DNA from 2 places in the Streptomyces sp. NPDC051987 genome. Region 2 is predicted to be linked to the other one. Evidence: predicted binding sites of a transcription regulator. Region 2 holds the regulator's gene; the other holds the start of a gene.
The links. The regulator HrcA, encoded in region 2, represses chaperone genes, less so after heat shock. The targets are predictions, from matches to a motif close to TTNGCACTCNGNNNNNCNGAGTGCNAA.
Positions count from the first base shown of each region.

Region 1: the regulator HrcA is predicted to act here: its motif matches at 3,147-3,173, upstream of groL (chaperonin GroEL).

Region 1 covers NZ_JBFAXI010000003.1:36,442-44,762, reverse strand. Annotated here, with positions in the region: gene AB0M11_RS02190 (glucosyl-3-phosphoglycerate synthase) at 1-388, opposite strand, end outside; SAM riboswitch class I at 545-706, shown strand; gene thrC (threonine synthase) at 725-2,008, shown strand; gene AB0M11_RS02180 (MoaD/ThiS family protein) at 2,052-2,327, shown strand; gene AB0M11_RS02175 (cold-shock protein) at 2,796-3,002, shown strand; gene groL (chaperonin GroEL) at 3,336-4,958, shown strand; gene AB0M11_RS02165 (NADH:flavin oxidoreductase) at 5,247-6,374, shown strand; gene AB0M11_RS02160 (helix-turn-helix domain-containing GNAT family N-acetyltransferase) at 6,385-7,290, opposite strand; gene AB0M11_RS02155 (hypothetical protein) at 7,324-7,902, opposite strand; gene AB0M11_RS02150 (hypothetical protein) at 7,946-8,074, opposite strand; partial or broken gene AB0M11_RS02145 (hypothetical protein) at 8,143-8,321, opposite strand, start outside.
Region 2 covers NZ_JBFAXI010000085.1:3,338-11,658, reverse strand. Annotated here, with positions in the region: gene AB0M11_RS32305 (16S rRNA (uracil(1498)-N(3))-methyltransferase) at 1-288, opposite strand, end outside; gene AB0M11_RS32300 (nitronate monooxygenase) at 285-1,367, opposite strand; gene dnaJ (molecular chaperone DnaJ) at 1,683-2,819, opposite strand; gene hrcA (heat-inducible transcriptional repressor HrcA) at 2,820-3,836, opposite strand; gene AB0M11_RS32285 (MBL fold metallo-hydrolase) at 4,035-4,757, shown strand; gene AB0M11_RS32280 (DUF3097 domain-containing protein) at 4,792-5,598, shown strand; gene hemW (radical SAM family heme chaperone HemW) at 5,621-6,853, opposite strand; gene AB0M11_RS32270 (SpoIIE family protein phosphatase) at 7,104-8,321, opposite strand, start outside.

The DNA of each region.
Region 1 (8,321 bases), on a different contig from region 2:
GGTCGGCGTCGACGAAGCAGACGACGTCCCCGGTGGTGACCAGGAGGGAGCGCCAGAGGACCTCGCCCTTGCCGGGGACGGCGGGGATGCGGGGCAGGATCGCGTCGCGGTGCACGACGCGGGCGCCGGCCGCCGCGGCGACGGCGGCGGTGCGGTCGGTGGAGCCGGAGTCGACGACCACGATCTCGTCGACGAGCGGTACCTGCTGCATGAGGTCGTGACGGATGATCGCGACGATGTCGCCGACGGTGTCCTCCTCGTTGAGCGCGGGCAGCACGACGCTGACCGTCTGCCCGGAGGACCGTTTGGCGGCCATGACCCGGTGCAGGGGACGTTCGGTCACGGACCAGGAGCGGGTGGCCAGCCAGCGCTCGACTTCTTCCAGCACGGTCAGCGGCTCCTCACTGTCACGGTCACACGACGGGGTGTGATCCATCTCGCGGTTCGGACGACTCTCTCAACTGTCCTGGCCTTCGGTTACAGTCTTGAACAACGCCGATGACCATCGCATGTCCTGGGTCGTCCGGCGCCGACAACCGCATACAGCTCATCCAGAGGGGCAGAGGGAAACGGCCCGATGAAGCCCCGGCAACCCTCCAGTCGGTTCTCGTAGATCGCCGGTCAGTGTCGATCGTCCGCGAGGCTCCCGGCTAGGGAAGGTGCCAAATCCGTCTCACGGCGAGATGCGTCGTGAGGAAGATGAGGAGAAAGGGCCTCGCCTCACATGGCTGTGCAGACTGTTGCAAGCACCACGGATTCCACCGTCGACCTCGGTCCCGCCGCTGCCCTCAGCTGCCGCGAGTGCGGTCACCGGGTGCCGCTCGGCCCGGTGTTCGCCTGCGAGGAGTGTTTCGGCCCGCTGGAGATCGCGTACGACTTCTCGGCCTACGACACCGAGGAGCTCCGCAAGCGGATCGAGGCGGGCCCCACGAACATCTGGCGCTACGCGCCGCTGCTGCCCGTCCCGGCGGACGTGGCGACCAAGCCGAACATCAACCCCGGCTGGACCAAGCTGGTCAAGGCCGACAACCTGGCCCGCGAGCTCGGGGTGACCGGCGGGCTGTACGTGAAGGACGACTCCGGCAACCCGACGCACTCCTTCAAGGACCGCGTCGTCGCCCAGGCCGTCGAGGCCGCCCGCGCCTTCGGCTACACCACCCTCTCCTGCTCCTCCACCGGCAACCTGGCCGGCGCGGTCGGTGCCGCCGCCGCCCGCGCCGGCTTCCGCTCGTGCGTGTTCATCCCGCACGACCTGGAGCAGGGCAAGGTCGTCATGGCCGCGATCTACGGCGGCGAGCTCGTCGGCATCGAGGGCAACTACGACGACGTGAACCGTTTCTGTTCCGAGCTGATCGGCGACTCGGCCGGCGAGGGCTGGGGCTTCGTCAACGTCAACCTGCGGCCGTACTACGCGGAGGGCTCCAAGACCCTGGCGTACGAGATCTGCGAGCAGCTCGGCTGGGAGATCCCGGACCAGCTGGTCATCCCGATCGCCTCCGGCTCGCAGCTCACGAAGATCGACAAGGGTCTGCAGGAGCTGATCAAGCTCGGCCTGGTCGAGGACAAGCCGTACAAGATCTTCGGCGCCCAGGCCGAGGGGTGCTCGCCGGTCTCGGTGGCCTACAAGGCGGGCCACGACGTGGTGCGGCCGCAGAAGCCGAACACCATCGCCAAGTCGCTGGCCATCGGCAACCCGGCCGACGGGCCGTACGTCCTGGACGTCGCGCGCCGTACCGGCGGTGCGGTGGAGGACGTCACCGACGAGCAGGTCGTCGACGCCATCAAGCTGCTCGCGCGGACCGAGGGAATCTTCGCGGAAACCGCCGGCGGGGTGACGGTTGGAGTCACCAAAAAGCTCATTGAGAATGGGTTGATTGATCCGGCGAAGTCGGTCGTTGTACTCAACACCGGTGATGGACTGAAGACGCTGGACGCGGTCGCGGGCACCGGGCTCACCGCCACCATTCGCCCGAATCTGGAGTCTTTCCGTGCGGCCGGGCTCGCCTGAGTCCCCGAGAATTAGGGCGTTGCCCAGACCGGAGGTCAAAAACGTGAGCGTCACCGTTCGCATCCCCACCATCCTGCGCACCTACACCGGCGGTCAGGCCGAAGTCACCGCAGAAGGCACCACCCTGGGCGAGGTCATCTCGGACCTGGAGAAGAACCACACCGGGATCTCCGCGCGCGTCCTCGACGACCAGGGCAAGCTGCGCCGTTTCGTCAACGTGTACGTCAACGACGACGACGTCCGCTTCGAGCAGGGCCTGGAGACCGCCACGCCCGACGGCGCCGGCGTCTCCATCATCCCGGCCGTGGCCGGCGGCTGACCTGGCCCCTCTCGTGACGTGATGGCCGAATGACCGAACATTACCTTCGGTAATGGCCCTCACCGACTGTTCACTTGATTGCCCCCTCCGTGAGAGAAGCGGAGGGGGCAATTCTGTGTGGTTGAGCGCGGTACAGTTGGGGAACGCGGTCCCGATCTCCAGGTCGGGGGCCCTGTATTCGACACCGCAGGCCCGGCAAGAAGTAGCCAAAGTGCGTGGGTTATATGCGGCTTTTGTGGCCTTTGTGGGGCCCGACTTGCCCTGAATTCGGCCGAATTCTTGCTACATTCCGGACCCCTTCCGTCCAGAATTCTCGTCCGATTGACCTGTTGCAGACGGCAGTTGGACAGATACATTCAGCCGCGGTCGACGCGTTCCGGCGCACGCCCCCAACCAATGGGGGGTGAGGTCTGACCCGGATCCGCGAAGTGTGGATCTGTGCAAGGGCCAGTAATAGGGGAGTTAGGCATGGCTCAGGGCACCGTCAAGTGGTTCAACGCGGAGAAGGGGTACGGCTTCATCGCGGTCGACGGTGGTGCGGATGTTTTCGTCCACTACAGCGCGATTCAGATGGACGGCTACCGCACCCTGGAAGAGGGTCAGCGGGTCGATTTCGAGATCTCGCAGGGCCAGAAGGGGCCGCAGGCGGACATGGTCCGACTGGCGACCAGCTGAAGCACGCGCCGACTGACAGCGACGTTCTTCTGTACTTCTTCGAAGGGCTCGTGCCTCCCGGGGCACGAGCCCTTCGGCATGCCCGGCGCATGCCCGGCGCATGCCCGGGAGGGCCTGACTCCAGGGGTCGATACCGGGCAGGCGCTTGCACTCGGCATGGGCGAGTGCTAATCATTGGCGTTAGCACTCTGAAGGTGAGAGTGACAACGAAGGACCGGGTCGGTGAGGCCCGCAGGCCGGGTGGGGCAAGGAACCCACGGGCCGGCGAGCCGTCCGTCGCGGGCGCGGGCGCGGTCCGAAGACTCACCCCCAGTCCTGGAGGGACCACTTCACATGGCCAAGATCATCGCGTTCGACGAGGAGGCGCGGCGCGGCCTTGAGCGCGGTATGAACCAGCTCGCCGACGCCGTCAAGGTCACCCTCGGCCCCAAGGGCCGCAACGTCGTCCTTGAGAAGAAGTGGGGCGCCCCCACGATCACCAACGATGGTGTGTCCATCGCCAAGGAGATCGAGCTGGAGGACCCGTACGAGAAGATCGGCGCCGAGCTGGTCAAGGAAGTCGCCAAGAAGACGGACGACGTCGCCGGTGACGGTACGACCACCGCGACCGTGCTCGCCCAGGCCCTGGTCCGCGAGGGCCTGCGCAACGTGGCCGCCGGTGCCAACCCGATGGCCCTGAAGCGCGGTATCGAGAAGGCCGTCGAGGCCGTCTCCGGTGCCCTGCTGGAGCAGGCGAAGGACGTCGAGACCAAGGAGCAGATCGCCTCCACGGCCTCCATCTCCGCCGCCGACACCCAGATCGGCGAGCTGATCGCCGAGGCCATGGACAAGGTCGGCAAGGAAGGCGTCATCACCGTCGAGGAGTCCCAGACCTTCGGTCTGGAGCTGGAGCTCACCGAGGGTATGCGCTTCGACAAGGGCTACATCTCGGCGTACTTCGCCACCGACATGGAGCGTATGGAGGCGTCCCTCGACGACCCGTACATCCTGATCGCCAACTCCAAGATCGGCTCCGTCAAGGACCTGCTCCCGCTGCTGGAGAAGGTCATGCAGTCGGGCAAGCCGCTGCTGATCATCGCCGAGGACGTCGAGGGCGAGGCCCTGTCGACCCTGGTCGTCAACAAGATCCGCGGCACCTTCAAGTCCGTCGCCGTCAAGGCCCCGGGCTTCGGCGACCGCCGCAAGGCGATGCTGAACGACATCGCCATCCTCACCGGCGGCGAGGTCATCTCCGAGGAGGTCGGTCTCAAGCTGGAGAACACGACCCTCGACCTGCTGGGCCGCGCCCGCAAGGTGGTCATCACCAAGGACGAGACCACCATCGTCGACGGTGCCGGCTCCACCGAGCAGGTCCAGGGCCGGGTCAACCAGATCCGCGCCGAGATCGAGCAGTCCGACTCGGACTACGACCGCGAGAAGCTCCAGGAGCGCCTGGCGAAGCTCGCCGGTGGCGTCGCCGTCATCAAGGCGGGTGCCGCGACCGAGGTCGAGCTCAAGGAGCGCAAGCACCGCATCGAGGACGCCGTGCGCAACGCCAAGGCGGCCGTCGAGGAGGGCATCGTCGCCGGTGGTGGCGTGGCCCTGCTGCAGGCCTCCTCGGTCTTCGAGAAGCTGGAGCTGGACGGTGACGAGGCGACCGGCGCGCAGGCCGTGAAGCTCGCCCTGGAGGCCCCGCTGAAGCAGATCGCCGTGAACGCCGGCCTCGAAGGCGGCGTCGTGGTGGAGAAGGTCCGCTCCCTCACCCCGGGTCACGGCCTGAACGCCGCGACCGGTGAGTACGTCGACCTGGTCGCCGAGGGCATCATCGACCCGGCGAAGGTGACCCGCTCTGCCCTGCAGAACGCCGCCTCCATCGCCGCGCTGTTCCTCACCACCGAGGCCGTCATCGCCGACAAGCCGGAGAAGGCCGCCGCGGCCGCTCCGGGCGGCATGCCGGGCGGTGACATGGACTTCTGAGCCTGACGGCTCGGAATTTCTGAGCCTGACGGCTCGGATGTCCTGACGCAGCACCGAGGGCGGCATCCCCTGTTCGACAGGGGATGCCGCCCTTCGGCGTTCCCGCGACGGCCACGGGACCGCGGTCCTCGTGTCCTGGGTCACACGGCAACGGCGGGGGAGCGGGAATGCGCACCCCGGGCTGATCGTTCTCCCAGAGGAGCACTCGATGCGTGTGCACATACCGACCGGTACCGGACCTGGGTGAACCGCCCGGGTTCCCGCCCCCCCTCACGAGGAGACCCCCACGTGACCGTCACCACGTCCCCCGCCTCCCGCGCGGCCGAGATCCTCTCCCGTCCCATCGTCCTGAACGGGCTCACGGTCCCCAACCGGATCGTGATGGCCCCGATGACCCGCCAGTTCAGCCCCGGCGGCGTGCCCGGCGACGACGTGGTCTCGTACTACGCCCGCCGGGCCGCCGCCGGTGTCGGTCTGATCGTCACCGAGGGGACGTACGTCGGCCACGAGTCGGCCGGGAACAGCGACCGCGTCCCGCGGTTCCACGGCGAGGAGCAGCTGGCGGGCTGGGCGAAGGTCGCCGAGGGGGTGCACGCGGCCGGCGGCACGATCGTCCCGCAGCTCTGGCACATCGGCATGGTCCGCAAGCAGGGCCAGGCGCCCTACGCGGACGCCCCCGCCGTCGGCCCCTCCGGCGTCCGTCTGGACGGCGCCGAGGGCGAGGGCCGGGCGATGACCCAGCAGGACCTCGACGATGTCGTCCGCGCGTTCGCCGAGGCCGCGGCCGCCGCCGAGCGCACCGGCTTCGACGGCGTCGAGCTGCACGGCGCCCACGGCTACCTGATCGACCAGTTCCTGTGGGCGGGCACCAACCGCCGCACCGACGCGTACGGCGGCGACCCGGTCGCCCGCACGAAGTTCGCGGCGGAGATCGTGGCCGCCGTCCGTGCGTCGGTCTCCCCGGAGTTCCCCGTCATCTTCCGCTTCTCGCAGTGGAAGTCCGACAACTACGACGCCCGGCTCGCCGAGACCCCCGAGGAGCTGGAGGCGGTCCTCACCCCGCTGGCCGCCGCCGGCGTCGACGTCTTCCACGCCTCCACGCGCCGCTACTGGCTCCCCGAGTTCGAGGGTTCCGACCTGAACCTGGCCGGCTGGACCAAGAAGCTCACCGGCAGGCCCACCATCACCGTCGGCTCCGTCGGCCTGGACGGCGAGTTCCTCAAGGCGTTCGCCGGTGAGGGCGCCACGACCAGGGGCATCGACGACCTCCTCGACAGCCTGGAGCGCGAGGAGTACGACATGGTCGCCGTCGGCCGCGCCCTGCTGCAGGACCCCGAGTGGGCGGCGAAGGTCCTCGGCGGCCGCGCGGACGAGCTGAAGCCGTTCGACGGGGCGGCGCTGAAGACGCTGAGCTGAGCCGGTTCCGTCACGGCCGCTCGGCCGACGGCGCGGTGATCCGCTTCTCGAACCAGTGGTGGGCGTAGGGCTCGTCGTTGAAGGCCGGGACCTCCTCGAAGCCGAAGGAGTGGTAGAGGCTGATCGCCGAGGTGAGCGTCTTGTTGGTGTCCAGGCGCAGGGTGTCGTGGCCGTGCCGGGCGGCCCGCGCCTCCAGTTCGGTCAGGAACCGGCGGGCGAGCCCGAGCCGGCGGGCCCGCGGGTCGACCCACATGCGCTTGATCTCCGCCGGAGCATCGGACGGCAGCTTCACCCCCGCGCAGCCGACGGGTTCGCCGTGCAGCCGGGCGACCAGGAACAGGCCGCGCGGGGGCCGCAGTTCACCGGCGTCGGGCAGCAGGCTGCGGGCGGGGTCGAAGCCGGTGTCGAAGCGCTCCTGCAGTTCGGCGAAGTAGGCCAGCAGGCAGTGCCGGGCGTCGGGGTGATCGGGGTCGACGGTGTCGAGGGTGACCGTGCTGGCGGTCAGCAGCCGGTCGACCTCGGCCATGGCCGCCACCAGCCGGGCGCGCTGCGCGGTGTTGAGCGGCTGGAGGAGGGAACCGGCCAGGTCGTCGCTGCGGTCGTCGAGCAGGGCGCGCTCCGCCCGCCCCTTCTCGGTCAGCCGCACGGTGCGCACCCGCCTGTCCTCGGGGTGCGGCTCCACCGCCACCAGGCCGTCGCTCTCCAGGGAACGCAGCAGCCGGCTGACGTACCCGGAGTCGAGCCCGAGTCGCTCACGCAGCCGCCGCACGTCCTGGTCCCGCTCGCCGATCTCCCAGAGCAGCCGTGCCTCGCCGATCGGCCGGTCACGGCCCAGGTAGCGGTCGTGGAGCACGCCCACGCGCTCGGTGACGGTGCGGTTGAACCGCCGGACCTGCTCGATCTGCGCCTCATCCATTCTCTGACTTTAGTCAGAGAAGCTGGGGGCTGCCTAGAGATTGCCCAGGGGCTCGATGTCCACGTGCACCGGGGTGCCCCACACGCGCAGCACCTCGTAGTCGGTGAACTCGTGCACCAGTCGGTAGGCCATGGCCGGCCGTGACCCGCGCCGCTGGGCGGCCAGATACAGCTCGGCCTCCCGCCGGTCGCGCCGGGGGGTGCCGCACAGCTCCCACTCCCTGCCGTTCCACGCTTCCGGCAGCCAGCGCTGCTGGGGCTGCGGCCGGTCGGCGCGCACGCCGTACCGGGACATGGACGGACCGGCGGCCTCTCCCGGCGTGGACGGCCGGGGCCCGCCGCCGTACTCGGACCGGCGCGCCGCCCGCCGCCGCGTCTCGCACAGCAGGCACAGGTCCGGGGCGCTCTCGTCCACGGGCCCCTGCGGATGCTCGGCGCACCGGGTGGTGGGCGCGGCCGCGCTGACGCTCTCCTCCAGCAGGTCGAGCGCGCGCCGCAGGTCGTCCTTCACCTCGTGCAGCTTGGCGTCGGGCGTGTCGCCGGTCAGGGCCTCCCCGTGCTCACCGAGCAGACGAAGGGCCCGGCCCAGGGCGGTGAGCTGGGAGTGGTTCATGGGGACCAGGGTGGCACACGGCGCTGACAACGCCCTGTGAAGGTCAGTACGCGTATGTCTTGAGTGGCTCGGTGTCGAGAGTGACGCTCACAGGCGGCGGAAGTTCGACGGTGGCGCCCCAGGGATGCGCGAGCGTCTGGCGGTAGCGGCCGTCCTTGGGCTCGCTGTGCACGACGACTGTGCAGTTGTCGCGGTCGATGAGGAGGTAGACGGGGATGTTGGCTTCCGCGTAGCCGACGGGCCTCGCGTGAACGCCGCCCACCAGTCATCGTCGCGTGCGGTACGGAACCACCACGATCGGGTGATCCAGCGACGACTTCCCGACTCGGCCAGATGTTCCCGGCCCCGCCTCAAATGCCCTGCCCGCTGGAGGTTGTTCAGGGCCGTCCGGAGGGCGCACTGCCCGTACGGGAGCTGCT
Region 2 (8,321 bases):
ACCGCGGTCCCCCTTGGGCAGCGCCTGCACGACGGTGATCCGGGGCCGCGGCTCCGGCTCCGCACGGACGCTCCCCAGCTCCGCGACCACCAGCCGGTCCTTGCCCTCGGCGGCCCGTACGACGCCCTCGACCCAGCGCCCGCGGCCGTCGGTGAGGATGACCTCCTCGCCGGGCTGGAGCCGCTTCACCGAGACCGCGTGCCGTCCCTCGGGTCCGTCGAGGACGATCTCGCCGCCCGGGACGCCCGGCACGGGCAGCGGATCGAGCACGAACACCGGGGCGGTCATCGTCCTGCTCCCTCGCCCTTGACGGACAACGCTGTCGACGCCGCGGCGAGCTCCTCGGCGAGGACCTCCACCAGCTGCCCGGCGGCCAGCTCGCGGGCCATCCGGTGCCCCTGCCCTGCCCACAGGGCCATGCCCTGCGCGTCCCCGGTGCCGGCGGCGGCCTTGCGCAGCGGCGCGGTGAGGTGGTGGACCTCCGGGTAGGCGGCGGGCGCGTAGGGGCCGTGCTCGCGCATGAACCGGTTGACCAGGCCGCGGGCGGGCCGCCCGGAGAACGCCCGGGTCAGCGCGGTCCGGGTGAACAGCGGGTCGGTGAGCGCCTGCTTGTAGAGGGCTGCGGCGCCGGACTCCGGGGTGGCCAGGAAGGCCGTGCCCAGCTGCGCGGCGCTCGCCCCGGCCGCGAGGACGGCGGCGATCTGGCTGCCGCGCATGAGCCCGCCGGCCGCGACCACGGGGATCCGCACGGCCTCCCGTACCTGGGCGACCAGCGACAGCAGCCCGATCCCGGACCCGTCGTTCTCCGGCACGTCCCGGTGGGTGCCCTGGTGGCCGCCGGCCTCCACGCCCTGCGCGATCACCGCGTCGGCCCCGGCCCGCTCGACGGCGAGGGCCTCCTCGACGGTGGTGGCGGTGACCAGAGTGACCGTACCGGCCCGCCGCAGGGAGTCCAGCACCTCCGGCACCGGCACCCCGAAGTGGAACGAGGCCGCCGCCACCGGGTTGTCCAGCAGCACGGCCAGCTTGGCCTCGTACCCGTCGTCCCGGCCGCTGTCCGGGTCGCCCAGCTCGGTCTCGTACCAGGCGGCCTCACCGGCGAGCTGATGCGCGTAGACCTCCACGGCGCCGGACTCGGCGTACTCCGGCTGCGGCATGAAGAGGTTCACGCCGAAGGGACGCCCGGTCAGCCCGCGCAACTGCTTGATCTCCTGGTACATCCCGTCGGCGGTCTTGTACCCGGCGGCGAGGAACCCCAGCCCGCCCGCCTCGGACACGGCGGCGGCGAGCTGCGGGACGGAGATCCCGCCCGCCATGGGGGCCTGCACGATCGGAATGGGGAAGAGATCGGTCAGTGCGGAGGACATGACGGCATGTTGTCACGTCCTCCGAACAAGACCGAATCGGACCGCCCCATTGGCACATGCCAGAAATCTCCCCGACCGGACACCCGACATGGCCCCCCGACCGACCGAGCCGCGGGGGGCTACGGCGCCCCTCGACCGACCGCGTCGGAGAGCCGACGGCGCCACTCGACCGACCGACCCGGGGAGCCGACGGCGCCTTTTGACGAACCGCGTCGGGTGGTGGGTGGGTGACGGTCCCGGGGTCCAGGGGGCGGAGCCCCCTGGCGGGGTCGAAGGGGCGGAGCCCCTTCACGGCACGCCGCCGACGGCCCCGGCTCAGCGCCCGTTGAACGCGTCCTTCAGCCGGCTGAACAGTCCTTGCTGACCGGGCTGGAACTGCCCCTGCGGCCGCTCCTCCCCGCGCAGCTTCGCCAGCTCCCTCAGCAACCGCTCCTGCTCGGGGTCCAGCTTCGTCGGCGTCGTCACCTCGACGTGCACGACCAGGTCGCCCCGGCCCCCGCCCCGCAGGTGCGTCACCCCGCGCCCGTGCAGCGGAATCGACTGCCCGGACTGGGTGCCGGGCCGGATGTCGACCTCCTCCAGCCCGTCCAGCGTCTCCAGCGGCACCTTCGTGCCGAGCGACGCCGCCGTCATCGGGATCGTCACCGTGCAGTGCAGGTCGTCCCCGCGCCGCTGGAACGTGGAGTGCGGCAGCTCGTGGATCTCGACGTACAGGTCACCGGCGGGACCGCCGCCCGGCCCGACCTCGCCCTCGCCGGCGAGCTGGATGCGCGTGCCGTTGTCGACACCGGCCGGGATCTTCACGGTCAGCGTCCGCCGCGACCGGACCCGCCCGTCACCGGCGCACTCGGGGCACGGCGTCGGCACGACGGTCCCGAACCCCTGGCACTGCGGGCAGGGCCGGGAGGTCATGACCTGCCCGAGGAAGGACCGCGTCACCTGCGAGACCTCACCACGGCCCCGGCACATGTCACACGTCTGGGCGGAGGTGCCCGGCGCCGCGCCCTCACCGTTGCAGGTGTTGCAGACGATCGCCGTGTCGACCTGGATGTCCTTGGTCGTGCCGAAGGCCGCCTCGTCGAGCTCGACCTCGATCCGGATCATCGCGTCCTGGCCGCGCCGCGTACGCGACCTCGGCCCGCGCTGGGACGCCGTACCGAAGAACGCGTCCATGATGTCCGAGAAGTTGCCGAACCCGCCGGCCCCGAAACCCCCGGCGCCCGCGCCGCCGCTCTGCGAGAGCGGATCGCCGCCGAGGTCGTAGACCTGCTTCTTCTGCGGGTCGGAGAGCACCTCGTAGGCGGCGTTGATCTCCTTGAACCGCTCCTGGGTCTTCGGATCCGGATTGACGTCCGGGTGCAGCTCGCGCGCGAGCCGCCGGAAGGCCTTCTTGATCTCTTCCTGCGACGCGTCGCGGCGCACGCCGAGAACGGCGTAGTAGTCCGTGGCCACTTACGACTCCGCCAGGATCTGTCCGACGTACCGTGCCACCGCTCGTACCGCTCCCATCGTTCCCGGGTAATCCATGCGGGTCGGTCCGACCACGCCGAGTTTGGCGACTGCCTCGCCGCCCGAACCGTAGCCGACCGACACCACGGACGTGGAGTTGAGTCCCTCGTAGGCGTTCTCGTGACCGATGCGTACGGTCATGCCCGAATCCCCCGCCTCGCCCATGAGCTTGAGGAGGACGACGTGCTCCTCAAGGGCCTCCAGGACGGGCCGGATGGTGAGGGGAAAGTCATGCCCGAAGCGGGTGAGATTGGCGGTGCCGCCGATCATCAGCCGCTCCTCGTTCTCCTCGACGAGCGTCTCCAGCAGGGTGGAGAGCACCGCCGAGACCGCGCCCCGGTCCTCGACCTCGAAGGCGTCCGGCAGGTCCTCCACCAGCCGGGGCACGTCCGAGAACCGGCGGCCCGCGACCCTGCTGTTCAGCCGGGCCCGCAGGTCCGCCAGAGACGTCTCCCCGAAGGGCGCCGGGCAGTCGACCATCCGCTGCTCGACCCGTCCGGTGTCGGTGATCAGCACCAGCATCAGCCGGGCCGGAGCCATCGCCAGCAGTTCCACGTGCCGCACGGTCGACCGCGTCAGCGACGGGTACTGCACGACCGCCACCTGCCGGGTCAGCTGCGCCAGCAGCCGCACGGTCCGCGCCACGACGTCGTCGAGGTCGACGGCGCCGTCGAGGAAGTTCTGGATGGCCCGCCGCTCGGGCGCGCTCATCGGTTTGACGCCGGCCAGCTTGTCGACGAACAGCCGGTAGCCCTTGTCCGTGGGGATCCGCCCGGCGCTGGTGTGCGGCTGGGCGATGTACCCCTCGTCCTCCAGGGCGGCCATGTCGTTGCGGACGGTCGCCGGGGAGACCCCGAGATTGTGGCGTTCGGTCAGCGCCTTCGACCCGACCGGCTCCTCGGTGCCGACGTAGTCCTGGACGATGGCGCGCAAGACCTGAAGCCTGCGTTCACTCAGCATCCGGCGCCACACCTCCAGCAAGTCGTCCCGCGGCCTTTCGGGGCCTACGGGCCCTTCGGGTCGTTCGGGTCCTTCGGGTCTTTCGTCTGGCACTCTGCGAGTTCGAGTGCCAGCGTCCCCGGCCCAGTGTACGGCCGTGGGGTACTGACTGGGCAAGGTCGGTCGGGACCCCCGGCGTCCTACGGCTAGCGTCGCGGCATGACGGTGACTTGGGAAGAGCTGGGCTGGGAGCGGGTGGCCGACGGGGTCGGCCGGTGCCGGCTGCCGGGCTGGGACTGTACGGCGGGGCTGGTGCTGGGCGCGAGTACCGCCCTGATGGTGGACGCCGGGTCGAGCCTGGCGGAGGGCGCACGGTTGCGCGTGGAGGCGCAGGCGCTGGCCGGCCGCCGTGTGACCCATCTCGCGCTCACCCATCCGCACTTCGACCACGTCTTCGGGGCGGCCGCCTTCGCGGGCGCGGACCTGTACGCGGCGGTGGGCACGGAGGCCGTCCTCGCCCACGACCGCGAGGAACTGCGCCGGGACGCGGTCCGCAACGGCCTGCCGTCCCCGGAGGCCGAGGAGGCGGCCGACGCCCTTCCCCTGCCGCGCCACCTGGTCTCCGGCGAGTGGACCCTCGACCTGGGCGACGGCCGGCAGGCCCTGCTCGCCAACGTCGGTCCCGGCCACACCGCCCACGACCTCGCCGTCCTGGTCCCCGGTGACCCGGAGGTGGTGTTCTGCGGCGACCTGGTGGAGGAGTCCGGCGACCCGCAGGCCGGCCCCGACGCCGTGCCGTCCCGGTGGCCCGCGGCCCTGGACCGCCTGCTCCGCCTCGGCGGCCCGCACGCCCTGTACGTGCCCGGTCACGGAGCGGTGGTCGACGCGGCGTTCGTGCGGGCCCAGCGCGACGCCCTGGCGGCCCGCTTCGGCGTGTCGTAGGCGCACCGGCCGGGCTTCTCCTATCGTCATCCGAATGCGCCAGTACTCCGCCGACCTGACACCGCCGTGGAAGAAGCCGAAGCCGGTGCCCGAGGTGGCCGCCGAGCCCGGCCTGGTGGTGGAGGAGCCCGGTACCGGTTTCTGCGGCGCGGTGATCCGCTGCGAGGCGGGCACGGTCACCCTGGAGGACCGCTTCGGCAAGCACCGCGTCTTCCCGCTGGAGCCGCGCGGCTTCCTGCTGGAGGGCCGGGTCGTCACCCTCGTACGCCCCGCGTCCGGGGGACCGGCACGCCCCTCCCGTACCGCCTCCGGCTCGGTCGCCGTCCCCGGGGCCCGCGCGCGCGTCGCCCGCGCGGGCCGCATCTACGTCGAGGGCCGCCACGACGCGGAACTGGTCGAGAAGGTCTGGGGCGACGACCTGCGCATCGAGGGCGTGGTGGTGGAGTACCTGGAGGGCGTCGACGACCTGCCCGCCATCGTGGCCGAGTTCGCGCCCGGCCCTGACGCCCGCCTCGGTGTCCTGGTCGACCACCTGCTGCCCGGCACGAAGGAGTGGCGCATCGCCCAGTCGGTCACCAGCGACCACGCCCTGGTCGTCGGCCACCCGTACATCGACATCTGGGAGGCGGTGAAACCGTCCGCCCTGGGCATCGGCGCCTGGCCCCGCGTCCCGCACGGCCAGGACTGGAAGACCGGCGTGTGCCGGGCCCTGGGCTGGCCCGCGGACAACACGGGCGCGGTGTGGCAGGCCATCCTCGCGCGCGTGGGCTCCTACAAGGACCTGGAGCCGGAGCTGCTGGGATGTGTCGAGCGTCTCATCGACCACGTGACCGTGCCCTGACGCCTGCCGTGCCGCGGGGCCCTCAGTCCACCAGGTCCCGCACCACCGCGTCCGCCAGCAACCGCCCGCGCAGCGTCAGCACGGCCCGCCCCTCGCCGTACGCCGCCTGCTCCAGCAGGCCGTCCGACAGCGCCCGGCGCGACGCCTCAAGCCCCTCCTGCTTGAGCAGCCCCAGCGGCACCCCCTCCCGCAGCCGCAGCTCCAGCAGGATCCGCTCCACCCGCCGGTCCTCGTCCGAGAGGACCTCCCGCCCGGCCCCCGGCGACCGCCCGGCCGCCAGGGCCGCCGCGTACGCCCCCGGGTGCTTGACGTTCCACCAGCGCACGCCGCCCACGTGCGCGTGCGCCCCCGGCCCGGCACCCCACCAGTCGGCGCCCCGCCAGTACAGCTCGTTGTGCAGGCAGCGGGCCGCCTCGGAGGTGGCCCAGTTGGACACCTCGTACCAGTCGAAGCCCGCCCCGGCCAGCACCGAGTCGGCGATCAGGTAACGGTCGGCGTGGACGTCGTCGTCGGTCATCGGGACCTCGCCGCGGCGAATCCGCCGGGCCAGCTGGGTGCCCTCCTCGACGATCAGCGCGTACGCCGACACATGGTCGGGTCCGGCGCCGATCGCCGCGTCCAGGGAGGCCCGCCAGTCGTCGTCGGACTCGCCCGGGGTGCCGTAGATCAGGTCCAGGTTCACGTGCTCGAAGCCGGCCGCGCGGGCCTCGGCGACGCACGCCTCGGGGCGCCCGGGGGTGTGGGTGCGGTCGAGGACCCGCAGCACGTGCTGCCGCGCGCTCTGCATGCCGAAGGAGATCCGGTTGAAGCCGCCCTCCCGCAGGGCCGCGAGGTAGGCCGGGTCGACCGACTCCGGGTTCGCCTCGGTCGTGACCTCCGCGTCGGCCGCGAGCCCGAACTCGTCGCGGATCGCGCCCAGCATCCGTACCAGGTCGCCGGCGGCCAGCAGCGTCGGCGTACCGCCCCCGACGAACACGGTCCGCACCTCGCGCGGGTCGTCGCCGAGGACCTTCCGCGCCAGCCTGACCTCGTCGATCACCGTGTCCGCGTAGTTGTCGCGGGAGGCCAGGACACCGCCGGTGCCGCGCAGCTCGGTCGCCGTGTAGGTGTTGAAGTCGCAGTACCCGCAGCGGGTCGCGCAGTAGGGGACGTGCAGGTAGAACCCGAGGGGGCGGGCGGCGGCACCGGCGAGCGCGGACGCGGGGAGCGCGCCGTCGTCGGGGACCGGCTCGCCGTCGGGGAGTGCGGAAGGCATGTCCTCCATTGTCCCGTACGGCTGTCCGTACGGTTGTCCCTCTGCCACCGATACGGCTGTGCGCAGGGCTGCCCCCCCTGCGGCTGTCCGCACGGCTGTCCTCCTACGGCTGCCCCGTATCGGCTGGGCCCTGCGGCTGTCGCGTGCCGGCTGGGCCCTGCGGCTGTCCCGTATCGGCTGGGCCCTGCGGCTGTCGCGTGCCGGCTGGGCCCTGCGGCTGCCCTGTATCGGCTGTGCCCTGCGGCGTCGGTCACTCCGCCTGGAGGACGAGCAGCGCCAGGTCGTCCTCCGGCTGCCCGCCGCCGAACTCGTGGACGAGCCGTCTGATCCGTTCGGCGATCAGCTCGGCGTTCAGCCCCGCGCAGCCGGCCAGCGCCCGCGCGAGCCCGTCGCCGTCGTCGAACTGAGCGGAGCCGGAGCGCCGCTCGGTGACCCCGTCGGTCACGCACAGCAGGCTGGCGCCGGGCGCGAGCTCGATGGTCTCGCTGGTGTACGTCTCGTCCTCCACGACCCCGAGCAGGGTCTGCGGGCGGGCCGCGGTACAGACCTCGCCGTCGGGGCCGAGGAGCAGCGGCAGCGGATGCCCTGCGGAGGCGAGGGTGCAGCGGACGCCACCCCCGTCGAGGGGGGTGAGCTCGCCGTACAGGAGCGAGAGGAAACGCGTCTGCGGGCCGTCGCCGGGCGGCGTGGGGCGGCCGCCGGCGGCAACCAGGGCGCGGGCGGCGGCGTCGGCGGCCTCGGTGGCGTCGTCCAGGAGGAGCTGGTTGAGCCGGTCCAGGACGTCGGCGACCCGGTACCCCTCGCGGGCCAGGAGCCGCAGCCAGGGCCGGGCCAGGCCGATGACGACGGCGGCCTCGGGACCCTTGCCCTGGACGTCGCCGACGGCGAAGCACCAGCGGCCGTCGCCCGCCGGGAAGAGGTCGTAGAAGTCGCCGCTGGGGCCGCCCTTGTCGCAGGGCTCGTAGACGAGTGCGCTGCGCACGCCCGGGATCTCCGCGACCGCGCCGGGCAGCAGCCCGCGCTGGAGGACGGCGCTGATGGTGACCTGGCGGGCGTACTGGCGGGCCGCGCCGATGGCGAGGGCGACCCGGCGGCCGAAGTCCTCCACGAGGCCGATGATCTCGTCGGGGATGCCGTCGGGTCCTGACCGGCCGATGACGAGCGTGCCGAGCGGGCGGCCGCCCGCGATCAGCCGGTAGGCGAGCGCCGAGCCGAGGGCGCCCTGCGGGCCGAGCGCCGCGCCGGGCCAGGGGTACGGCTCGGGCCCGGACCGTAACCCGCCGCGTGCGCACGGCGGGTCCTTCTCCAGGGTGCGCCGCAGCTCCTCGACGCGGGTCTCACTGCCGTGCCAGACCCGGGCCAGCCGCGGGCCGTTCTCACCGGCCGGGTCGCCCCAGCCGCCGCCGCGTCCGGTGGCCTCGTCCTCCAGCCACACCGCGCACCAGTCCGCCAGCCGCGGCACGATCAG